One region of the Pseudomonas sp. GL_135 genome, then DNA from elsewhere that is predicted to be linked to it. Evidence: riboswitches for the same ligand, from Rfam matches in the RefSeq annotation. Region 1 holds a riboswitch; the other holds the start of a gene.
The links. Region 1 has a riboswitch for manganese ahead of mntP (manganese efflux pump MntP). Riboswitches for the same ligand answer to the same signal wherever they lie in the genome.

Region 1 (5,968 bases):
GTTGCGCGGCATGATCGAATCGGTGGCAGCGGGGCTTTGAAGGACAGCTTGCGTAGTGATGACGTCCCTCGGGCGCCCGGTGTCGCCTGTCATGTACACACCACGCACGCCGCCCGACATTGAAACGGCGGGCGATTGCGAGCGTGGTTGAGCACAAAGCCTCTGGACCGCGCCGACCAGCGACAGAGCGGTCCCCTTGCGGGGCGAAGAGGCACAGCGCATGATGCACGATCCCTTTTTTCTCCACGCAGATTATCAATGTCCCATCATCCCGCCCCCTTTCCTTTCAACGAGGAAGAGCGCGCCCTGTCCCTCGAGCACCTGGATGTGCTGGACTCCGGCAGCGAGAAGGCATTCGACGACATCGTTCTACTGGCCACCACCCTGTGCGACGCGCCCATTGCGCTGGTGTCCCTGGTGGATCGAGATCGCCAGTGGTTCAAGGCCTGCATCGGCCTCGGCGTGCAGGAGACCCATCGGGATCTGGCCTTCTGCGGCCATGCGATTCTCGACCCCGCGCAGGTGCTGGTGGTTGAAGACGCCGCCCTGGACCCTCGCTTCGCTTCCAGCGCGCTGGTGCTCGGCCCGCCCTACATTCGTTTCTATGCAGGCGCCCCTATCGTTACGGAAAGCGGTGTCGCCCTCGGCACTGTCTGCGTGATCGATACCCAGACCCGGCAGCTGAGCGAACGTCAATCCCTTGCGTTGCAGGCCTTGGCCCGGCAAGCCGCTGCCTTGCTGGAAGCCCGGTTGCTGGGCAAGCAGCGCGCACGGCAGCTCGCGCAGTTTGAGGAACAGTTCAAGCAAGCCGAGCAGAACCCCAGCGAAGTGACCCCGCTGCTGCAGAACTCGCGCTGCATTTCATCGCTGGGCATGCTCACCGCAAGCATTGCCCATGACTTCAACAACTTGCTGCAGAGCGTCAGCGCTGCGTTTCAAATGACCCGCCTGCGTTCCCGCCGGCCTACCGACGTCGAGCGCTTCGCCGAGACCGGTCTGCAAGCCGTAGAGCAAGGTCGGCAGCTCATCAGTTATTTGATGTCCAGCGTACGCGGTGACGGGCCTGAGCTCATCTGTATCGACGTGACCGCACGCCTTCACGCGGCGCAGTCGCTGATGCGCCACTCGATGAGCGAACGCATCGATCTGAGCTTCGATTTCGCTGAGTGGGGTTGGGGTGTGCTGTGCATGGAGGCCCAACTCCACGCCGTGGTCATGAACCTGCTCACCAATGCGCGCGATGCGCTCAAGGGTTCCGGTCAGGTTCATGTGTCTACCCGATGGGTGCACGTGGAAGATGATCTGTCGCTCCAGCAGGGCGACTACCTGGTCGTCAGTGTTCGGGACAACGGCCCCGGCATGACTGCCGAAGTCGCCCACCAGGTGTTCGAGCCCTTCTTTACGACCAAAGCGGTTGGCGAAGGTACGGGGCTGGGGTTGGCCCAAGTCAGGGATTTTGCGATCAAATCTGGCGGCGATGCGCGCATCGACACAGCGCCCGGCGCCGGTACGACCGTGAGCCTGTACCTGAGAATCCTGGGCTGTATCGCGACATCGGAAGCGGTATAGCCGCCATCACATCGCATGCGCAAGCGTGCCGCTTCGGCCCGTAACGATTTGTCCTGTACGTGGCGGTACACAGGTCCGCCCCCTGCCCGGCCGAAGCAAAATCATACGCGACGACATTTCTTTTACATTCAAGCGCTATAGTGGCGGCCCTTGTTGGGGAGTAGCCTGCTCTGGACTCATTGTCCCAGAGCGTTCGTGTCAACATTCTCGGCGGCCTGCCGTGGCACGAACACCTTCGGGTTGGCGAGACCAACGATGCATCCATGCCTAAAGTCGGGCGTGTGGTTGCGTCGTTGACTCACAGCCCGACTGGAACATAACCGTGAACCCGATTTCCCTCATCCTTCTTGCTCTGGCCATGTCCACAGACGCTTTCGCAGCGGCCATCGGAAAAGGCGCAAGCCTGCATAAGCCTCGTTTTATCGAAGCGCTGCGCACCGGCGTTATCTTTGGCGTGATCGAAGGCATCACGCCGCTGATCGGTTGGGGCATCGGCCAGGCCGCCACGTCCTACGTCAAGAACTGGGACCACTGGATCGCCTTCACCCTGCTGGTGGTGCTTGGCGTGCACATGATCTACAACGGCCTCAAGCATGAGGACGCCGAAGATGAAAAACCCAACCAGCACTCGTTCCTGATACTGGCCGTGACGGCCTTCGCCACCAGCATTGATGCGCTGGCCGTGGGCGTTGGCCTGGCCTTCGTCAATGTAAATATCCTTGTGGCTGCCGCGGCCATCGGCGTCGCGACAACGGTGATGGTCACGATTGGCGTGATGCTGGGCCGCGTGCTGGGGACCGTGGTGGGCAAACGCGCGGAAATCATTGGAGGCATCGTGCTGATGCTGGTTGGCGCGACGATCCTGTACGAGCACTTGTCCGCGGCGTAACCGCAGGGGCCAGGCGCGCCCTCCTGTCACTGAAGGCCGCGCAAAGGTGTGCTCCCAATTAAAAGAAATTCGGCAAAACTGCCCAAACCCAATATTTTTTGGGTGGACTTAAAGAAAATTGCCCGGCCATGGGAGCAATCAAGGAATTTTCGCGATGACGTCCAGTGCACACTTCAGGCGGCAGGACTCGTCGCGACTATCAGTTTTATGCAGGAGCACAGCCCCATGAACTACCTGATCCGCCAGGCAACGGACAAGGACGCCACCGTAATCAGCGAGGTCATCGTGGCGGCGCTGCGCGAGTCCAACAGCCAGGACTATTCAGCAGCCGTCATCGCGCAGGTTGAGCTGAGTTTTTCCCCGCCGGCGATCCTGCGCTTGCTGGCGCAGCGGCAGGTGTACGTGGCGACTCTCGGCGAAGAGATCATTGCAACGGCGAGCCTCGATCAGGCCACGGTCCGAAGCGTATTCGTCGCGCCGACACACCAGGGCCAGGGCGCCGGGCGCGCGTTGATAGCGGCGGTTGAGTCAGCCGCCGCCACCCACGGCGTCCTTCAGTTGCGCGTGCCCTCTTCCATCACGGCAGAGGGCTTCTACCGATCACTGGGCTACTCGACCGTTCGGGATGAATACCACGGCGAGGAGCGGACGATCATCATGGAGAAGTCGCTGATATCTCCGGCTTAGTCAGCGACGCCACACCCGGCCTTCTGCACTGACCACCCAGGGCGAGCGATCGGCAACAATCTGCACCCCACCGACCCAGCGCTCTGCCGGCCCGAGCTCAAGCCAGTTCAACTCGCCACGCACCACGCGCTCACCCAGCGCGGTCAACCGGACAAGGCGCCTGGGCCATTCACTGCCCGGCTGTTCGTGAACCAGCGGCCGGGGCGCCTCGATGAGCGGCCTGAGCAGCGCGTTGAACATCATGTCGCCCAGATACGGCAGTGGCTCATAGGTGTGCATGAGATGGCCGAAGACCTTGCCGGCCGCCATCTCGCCTTTCTCCGCAAGGATGCGCAGGGTCAGTCGCTGAGTCAGGCCCAGGCCATCCTCTGCGCCGGGCAGTTCTTGCAGTTGTCTCGCCAACGCGGGACCGAGCAGCGGCAGCGCGCAATGGTGCTGTGCCGCGAGCTCGGCCCAGCGCGTCGGGTCCGCTGCGGTGTAGGCGGCCCATACCTGCCGGGCCAGTGCCAGAGCGTCTTCACCGATAGCGCGCCGCTGGGGCCAGAGCCAGGCGAGCACGTCCGGGTTCAGTTGCCCGATGCCGATGAATCGCTCGACGCCGGGCACGCGATTGATCTCGATCAGCTCCAGCCTGCGCGGCACGGTAGGCAGACTCGCCAGCAAACGCACCAGAAACAGCTGATCGTACGCATCGGCCTCGCACCACAGGACCAGTTCACTGTCGGCATTCAGGCGTGCCAATGCCTCACGCTGAATCGCCTGGCGTTGCTGAACGTCACGGGGTGACAGTCCAAACGCCTGCTCGGCAAACGCGGCACGTACCGCCCAGTACTCATCGTCGGGCAGCGCAGGCACCGGTCCCATGACCATCGGGTCGTCGAACATCTGGAACGAGCCTGCGAAGCCGACAACGCGCAGGCTGCGCTCGATGTCGTTGCCGCAGCGCCAGTGCTGAACCTGTGCTTCCCCCGTCGCCGCAAAATCCGGATGGCGGGCGGCAAACGCGACGGCGTCGGCATGGGCGATCAATTTGGGCCAACTGGCGAAACCTGCCTCGCGGGCCACCAGCCACTGGGCGTCGGCGAGCCGGTAGTCGGGCCCGGGCAGGCCCATTGCGCGCAGTTGCGCCCGGGCGTCATCGGCTTCGCCGGTTTTAAGTGATTTAAGCAGACGTTTTGCGTGCTTACGCAGCGCAGGCAGATCGAGCAGACCGTGTTGACGGGACGCATTAATGGCAGGCATGCCAACTCCTTACAGGGCTCGGTCCGCCGACAAGCCGGGAGCTGGAATGAATGATTGGGGAAACGCTTGCCTTGGGGAACCCCTTCGCGCGGACCGCAGGCGCAGCAGACGCCCGGAGGCCGACTTTAGCGGGAAGGTCTTGAGGATGCAAAGGTTGGCGCGGGAATTGGGTCCCAGAATTGAACGGCATCGCGCCGTGAGTATTGCCCCACGGCGCGTGCAACCCTCGGTTCACCGCCCGTGCTCGCGCAGGGGCAAGGACGGTCCTGACGTTACGTCAAACCAGCCCCATCTCCGGATGATCCTGAGCCACGCCTACCAGCTCCACTGACACGGCATCCGCTGCCGTTGATGTGTTGGCCAGCAACGCTGGGGCGTCGGCAAATACCATGGCTTTTGAAGGCAGACCGCCGTTGAAATCACCGTCCAGCACCAGTTCGAAGCGATGCCCTTGCACATCAGGATCAAGGTCTTTCAGGTAGACCCGGGTGTGCTCGGCGTTGGCGGTGAACTTCAGGGTGCCGTCATGGCCGTCGCCGAATCCGGTGAAGCCGAGGCCCGAGACGTCGATTGTGTCGTGGGCGGCATCGAAGTCGCCGATGCGGTCTGCATGGCTGGCAGTCGCCGTCCGGTAGCTGTCGGACACCGAGGTAAGCAGAAACAGATCAGAACCTGCGCCGCCGAACAGCACGTCGGCATCGGCGCCGCCGATCAGGGTGTCGTTGCCGCTGCCGCCGAGCAAGCGGTCATGGCCGGCGGCGCCCCAGAGCAGATCCGCCCCCGACCCACCGTTCAATGTGTCTGCTCCGTCCTTGCCGTTGAGCGAGTCGGCCTTGGCCGTTCCGACGAGGACATCGCTGCCATTCCCGCCGTCGATGGCGTTCAGCATCGGGTTGGTCCCGACGTGGTCACCCGCGCCTTGCAGCGATACGGCGCCCTGCTGCAGATGAGCGAAGGTGTTGCCGTAAACGGAGTTGCTGCCTGACTGGCCGCTCTCCTCGGCCACGCCGAAGGTGCTTTTGTCGCCGCCTGTGATGATGTTGTCCGCGAAGGTGTTGTGGTCAGCCGGATGAAGCTTCCCGGAAACGCCGCCGCGATCATCGAATGGCTGGATCAGCACTTCAGGAATGCCGGCCTTCTGCGCGTTCTCGTGAATCAGATTGCCGCGCACTTCAACGTCCGTGCTGCCATAGACACGCACGCCGGAGGTGCCGTTGTGGTGGATGTCCACGCCGCTGATATCGACGCCGTTGGACAGTTTCACCAACACCCCTTCCGCCGCATTGCCGTACACCTCGCCACCCTCGATGGTGATGTGATGCGGCGAGGGGATGTTTTCGCTGCCGCGCTGGACGACGATGCCGCCGCCGCCATTGTCGTGGGAGACGTTGTTCAGCAGCGCCAGGTCGTGAGTGGTCGTGACAACGTTGAAACCGTGGCGGTCATTGTCGTACGCCAGGTTGTTGCGAAAGGTGCTGTCGATCAGGTAGTCGGCAACGAAACCGTCGAGCCCGTTGCCATGGGACACGCTGTTTTCGATGAGCATGTTGGCCGTGCGCTCGTGGGGATCGAAGCCATAGC
Region 2 (5,968 bases), 2.4 Mb from region 1:
AACAAGATCATGATCAATGCCGACACGTTCGCCGCCTGCCCGAATCTGAAACTGGTGCTGGTGACCGCCACCGGCGTCAACAATGTCGACCTCGACGCCGCGCGTAAACATGGCGTGGTGGTCAGCAATTGTCAGGGCTACGGCACGCCTTCCGTGGCCCAGCACACGCTGATGTTGCTGCTGGCAATGGCCACCCGCTTGCCGGATTATCAACAGGCCATTCATCTGGGCCAGTGGCAAAAATCGAAGCAGTTCTGCTTGCTGGACTTCCCCATCGTCGAGCTGGAAGGCAAGACACTGGGGCTACTGGGCCATGGCGAACTGGGGGGCGCCGTCGCGAAGCTGGCTGAAGCCTTCGGTATGCGCGTGCTGTCGGGTCAGATTCCCGGTCGTCCTGCCCGCCCTGATCGCGTGCCACTGAATGAGCTGCTGCCCCAGGTCGACGCCCTCACCCTTCATTGCCCGCTCAACGAGCATACGCGGGACATGATTGGCGCCCACGAGTTGAGCCTGCTCAAGCCCAAAGCCTTCATCGTGAACACCGCGCGCGGTGGCTTGATCAATGAGCAGGCATTGGCCGATGCCCTGCGCAACGGCCATCTCGGCGGCGCTGCCACTGACGTGTTGACGGTCGAGCCACCGGTCAACGGTAATCCGCTGCTGTCGGGCGATATTCCGCGATTGATCGTCACGCCCCACAGCGCATGGGGCAGCCAGGAGGCGCGGCAGCGCATCGTCGGCCAGATCAACGAAAACGCTTTGGCGTTTTATGAAGGCAAGCCGGTCCGGGTCGTGAGCTGACACGCAGCGCTTCGCAGCGCCCGCCGATCCGCCGCACAGGGCACGTGCGCGGCGTGGCAGGCCTGTTAAACTTCGCCCTTTTTTTCGAGGAGCCGATGATGGACCCGCGCAGTGAAGTGTTACTCCGGCAGGCCGATTTGTTTCAGGGCTCCTTGTTGCTGACCGGCCTCCCCGCCGACGACCTGCTAAGCACGCTGCCCAATGCACGTGGCTGGAGCTGGCACGCTGGCGACTTCGATACCCTTGGAGCGCGTTTTCCCGAGCGCGTGCACTTCGGCACCGAAGCACCGGCGGAACCCTTTGACGCTGCGGTCCTGTTTTTGCCCAAGGCCCGCGACCTCGCTGATTACCTCATTAACGCGCTCGCTTCCCGCCTGGCCGGACGTGAGCTGTTTCTGGTGGGCGAAAAACGCGGTGGCATTGAAGCCGCGGCCCGCCAGCTGAGCCCGTTCGGGCGTACGCGCAAACTGGACAGCGCCCGCCATTGCCAGCTCTGGCAAGTCACCGTCGAAACGCCTCCGCAAGCCGTTGAACTCGACAGCCTGGCCAAACGTTTCGACATCGAAGTCGAAGGCGGCACGTTGAAGGTGGTGAGTCTGCCAGGCGTGTTCAGCCACGGCCGTCTCGACCGAGGTTCGGCTCTGTTGCTGGAAAACATTGACCGGCTTCCCGCCGGGCATTTGCTGGATTTTGGCTGCGGCGCGGGGGTTCTCGGTGCAGCGGTGAAACGTCGTTATCCCGAAACACATGTGACGATGCTGGATGTCGATGCGTTTGCCACCGCGAGCAGCCGGCTGACCCTGGCGGCCAATGGCCTTGAAGCCGACGTCATGACCGGCAATGGAATTGACGCCGCGCCGAACGACCTGGACGTGATTCTGACCAATCCCCCATTCCATACCGGCGTTCATACCGATTACGCCGCGACCGAAAACCTGCTGAAAAAAGCACGAGAACATCTGAGAAAAGGCGGCGAACTACGGCTGGTAGCCAACAGCTTTCTGCGCTATCAGCCGATCATCGAGTCGCATCTCGGACCGTGCGCAATCATGGCCGAGGGCCAGGGTTTCCGGATTTACCGCGCGAAACGTGCGTGATAATTAGCGCTTGCCGAACGGCAAACGGCTAGGCAGAATCCGCTCCGTCCTAGGGGAGTAGTCTCCCACGAGCGCCATGCTCGTCCGGCACGCATCAACATACTTGGTCCTCAGACCATGGTGCGTGCGACCCCAGATCCGCTCAGACGGATCGGTGGTTTGACAAGACCTATGACACGAACATCCTGACCCGGGGCGGGGAGGTTGTACGTGTCATAGCCGTGTTGACCCGCCCCTTAGGAAAACCCTGATGCTGGAATCCCTGTTGGTCCCCACCGCTGTCGTCGCACTGGCTGAAATCGGTGACAAGACCCAACTCCTCGCACTCGTTCTCGCCGCTCGCTTCCGCAAGCCATGGCCCATCATTGCCGGGATTGTCGCAGCCACGCTGGCCAACCATGCCGCGGCCGGGGCCGTCGGCGCATGGTTCAGCAGCTACCTCTCGGATTCCGTCCTGCACTGGATTCTTGCAGCGAGCTTTACCGCCACCGCGCTGTGGACGCTGGTTCCGGACAAGCTGGACGACGACGAAGCCAATACCGGGCGCAAGTTCGGCCCCTTCCTGACCACGCTGATCGCATTTTTCATCGCGGAAATCGGCGACAAGACGCAGATCGCCACGGTCATGCTGGCGGCGCAGTATTCCAACTTGTGGCTGGTGATTATCGGCACAACGCTGGGTATGTTGCTGGCCAATGTGCCGGTGGTGCTGGCGGGGAATTTCGCTGCGGAAAAACTGCCACTGACGCTGATCCGTCGTCTGGCAGCGGGGGCGTTTTTCGTTCTGGCGATCGTTGCGGTGTACAAGGCGATGCAGATCAGCGGCTGGGTGTAGGCGCTAACGATAACCCCTGTAGGAGTGAGCTTGCTCACGAAGACGGCATTCCAGTCGCTGAAGATGCAGCGGATGTCCCGACCTCTTCGCGAGCAAGCTCGCTCCCACATGACCGTGTCTGCTACCGGGATCAGGCGCTGATCAGCCCTTCGGTGCCTGCTGATACAACGGCATCACTTTCGGGATCGCTGCCTGCAATGAGGCGATCCGGTTGGACGAGGCCGGGTGGGTGCTCATGAATTCTGGCTGCGACCCGCCGCCTTGGGCTTCCATCTTCTGCCACAGCGTGATCGCGGCATTCGGGTTGTAACCCGCGCGAGCCGCCAGTTCGAGGCCCAGCAAATCCGCCTCGTTTTCATTGGCGCGGCTATTCGGCAGCGTCAGGCTGTAATCGACCACGGTGTCGGCCAACGCCAGACTGTCCTGCCCCAATCCCAACAAGGCACCGGCACCCTGCTTGGCCATCTGCACACCGTAGGCCTTGGACATCGCTTCACGACCGTGTTCGCGCAGCGCGTGAGCGATTTCGTGCCCCATGACCGCTGCCAGTTCGTCATCGCTGAGTTTCAGCGTATCGATCAGGCCGCTGTACACGATGATCTTGCCGCCAGGACCGCAGTTGGCGTTCAGCTCGTCGCTCTTGATTAGGTTGACGTCCCACTGCCACTGCGCCGCGTCGGGCCGCAATTTCGGCGCCTGGGCGATCAGTCGCTTGGCGATGGCCTGAACGCGCTTGCCCTCGGCGCTGCTATTGTCGAGCACGCCTTTGGATGACGCTTCACTGACCGTCTGTTGATAAGACTGGGCGTACATCTGGTTGACTTCATCAGTCGACAGCATGCTGAACATGTATTGCTTGCGCTCGACACCCACCGAATCGCCGGTGGTGGTATTGACCGCCTGACACCCGGCAACCAGCAACGCTGCCGTCACGCCACAAAGAGCAAAAATCCTGCGCATCTCGTATCTCCATTGAAACAATCGCGCCATCCTAGGCAATACGCAGGCTGAGCACCAGATGCCAGCCGTCTGCCATGTAAAAAGCCGCAAGCAAATCGCGCCTGTGTAACAGCAGCGAAATAACGGAATGACGATTTAAACGGGCCAGAGCGGATTACAACGGGGTCAGGCATTCCGGTGCGTTGAGCTTCGGATCATTCACCAGATTGGCCAGAGGCCTTTCGCGCAGTTGCGTCTGCGGGGCGGCGAGCAAGGCCTGCAAGGTGATCAGCGGGCAGTCCGGATCAAGCCAGGCGCGCTGCCCTTCTTCGTCGAGGATCAACGGTCGACGCTGGTTCATTGCCGACTGCGTGACCACGGCAACGCTCAGGTAGGTGTGGCCTTCGACGGGATAGGCCTCCCAGATCGCCGCGAAATACAGCGTCGATCCTTCCGCCGGCGTCAGCCAGAACGGCCGCTTGCGGACGCTGCCACGCCATTCATAAAAACCGTTGGCGGGCAGCAGGCAGCGTCGTTCGCGAAAGGCCTGCTTGAACATCGGCTGCTCGGCCACGGTTTCAGCGCGGGCATGGGCCGGCGTGCGCGACATGTCGGTCAGCCAGGGCGGCGTCAGCCCCCAACGCGCCCGCGCCACTTCGCGTCCGCGCTCACCACCCTGCTCGACCTCGCCCGGTGCAGCCCGAACCATCAACACAGAAGCGGCAGGAGAAATATTCCACTGCGCTTGCTGGTCGCTCGGGAATCCGGGCAGGGCCGCAAAGGCAGGCGACCAACGAAACAGGGCATAGCGTCCACACATGGGTTCAGCACAACTCTTTTTGAAAGCGAATGAGGCGCGCGCGAACCGGATTCAGCACAGCAACACATCGGGGTAGCTGTCTGGCTCGTCACCGGGCAGCGGAAAGGCGGCATTGTACTCGGTGATCAACAGACGCGCCCGCTCGGCCTGGTCATCCTCGACCGTCAGGCCCAGCAACCCGAACGCCGGCAAATCCCCAACAGCGCCCAACAGATGACGCCCGGTGATGTGGGACTCGATGCCTTCGCTGGCCAGCATGGACTGCAGCAGTTCGCCTTCCATCAGGTGTTCGGGCTCGTAAATTTTGCGCATCACTCGTTCTCGCTGCGGACGTCCAGCGTCCACTCTTCCCCATCGGTCTGCAGACTGAAGATGATCGGCCGGCAGCAGACGGGGCAGTCCTCAATGTAGGTCTGATCGCCGCCGGAAATATCCAGCACCGCCTCCACCGGTTCGCCGCAATAAGGGCAGTCGTAATCCTGTATTTCCTGCATCGCAGTCTCCGGGCCCAGTTTTGCGTATAATCGCCGACTTGTTTGCCGGTCGAGCTTTATTCCTCAGCATCCGGGCATCAGCCTGAGTCGACATCTTCAGCGAAGCCGCTTTATCGAGCGGCCGCCGCCCAGGCACCACGCCTGCGGTGTCGTGACTCGCTGCTGCACCGGACTCGACCTCCTTTACCTTAGCCGTTTCCGACAAGAGAGCATGATGGGCGAATTCGATGCCATCCGACCATACGACGACACCGAAGTAAAAGCCGTGCTTGATCGGCTGCTGGGTGACAAGGCGTTCCTCGCGATCCTCACGCATTTCCGATTTCCGCGTCTGGCCGGCTCCCTCGGCTGGATTCTGCAGCCGGCCATCGCGCGCAAGCTGCGTCGCCAGTTCGCCGGTATCGACACTGTCGCGGCCCTGCAGGACAAGGTCGAACATTACGTCGATCACACCATCGAACGCGCCACTGACGGTGTGACCTACACCGGCGTCGAGCAGTTCAAGTCCGGGGTGGCGTACCTGTTTCTGGCCAATCACCGCGACATCGTGATGGACCCGGCCTTCGTCAATTACGCGGTCTATCACGCGGGTCTGCCGACGCCACGCATTGCCATTGGCGATAACCTGCTGCAGAAGCCTTTTGTCAGCGACCTGATGCGCCTGAACAAAAGCTTCATCGTGCACCGCTCGATCATCGGGCGACGGGAGAAGATGGCGGCCTACCAGTTGCTGTCGGCGTACATCAACCACTCCATCCGCAATGACTGCCAGTCGATCTGGATCGCCCAGGCCGAAGGCCGCGCCAAAGACGGCGACGACCGCACTGAATCGGCCATCCTCAAGATGTTCCACATGAGCCGCAAGGACGAGCCGTTTGGCGAAGTCATCCAATCGTTGAACCTGACGCCAGTCTCGATCAGCTATGAATACGACCCGTGCGATCACGCCAAGGCGCGGGAGCTGTACATCCGCGCCACCACC

Region 2: linked by a shared signal. The riboswitch ahead of AC3ISG_RS03715 (TMEM165/GDT1 family protein) and the one ahead of mntP (manganese efflux pump MntP) in region 1 are both predicted to bind manganese.

Annotation. Positions count from the first base shown of each region.
Region 1 is NZ_CM174408.1:3,227,345-3,233,312, forward strand. It holds gene AC3ISG_RS14260 (LysR family transcriptional regulator) at 1-40, shown strand, start outside; gene AC3ISG_RS14265 (ATP-binding protein) at 259-1,569, shown strand; yybP-ykoY riboswitch at 1,718-1,879, shown strand; gene mntP (manganese efflux pump MntP) at 1,892-2,458, shown strand; gene AC3ISG_RS14275 (GNAT family N-acetyltransferase) at 2,684-3,145, shown strand; gene AC3ISG_RS14280 (DUF1835 domain-containing protein) at 3,146-4,387, opposite strand; gene AC3ISG_RS14285 (right-handed parallel beta-helix repeat-containing protein) at 4,665-5,968, opposite strand, start outside.
Region 2 is NZ_CM174408.1:813,508-819,475, reverse strand. It holds gene AC3ISG_RS03725 (2-hydroxyacid dehydrogenase) at 1-801, shown strand, start outside; gene AC3ISG_RS03720 (methyltransferase) at 900-1,898, shown strand; yybP-ykoY riboswitch at 1,938-2,059, shown strand; gene AC3ISG_RS03715 (TMEM165/GDT1 family protein) at 2,149-2,733, shown strand; gene AC3ISG_RS03710 (M48 family metallopeptidase) at 2,875-3,693, opposite strand; gene AC3ISG_RS03705 (SOS response-associated peptidase) at 3,848-4,492, opposite strand; gene AC3ISG_RS03700 (putative signal transducing protein) at 4,544-4,804, opposite strand; gene AC3ISG_RS03695 (CPXCG motif-containing cysteine-rich protein) at 4,804-4,986, opposite strand; gene AC3ISG_RS03690 (1-acyl-sn-glycerol-3-phosphate acyltransferase) at 5,201-5,968, shown strand, end outside.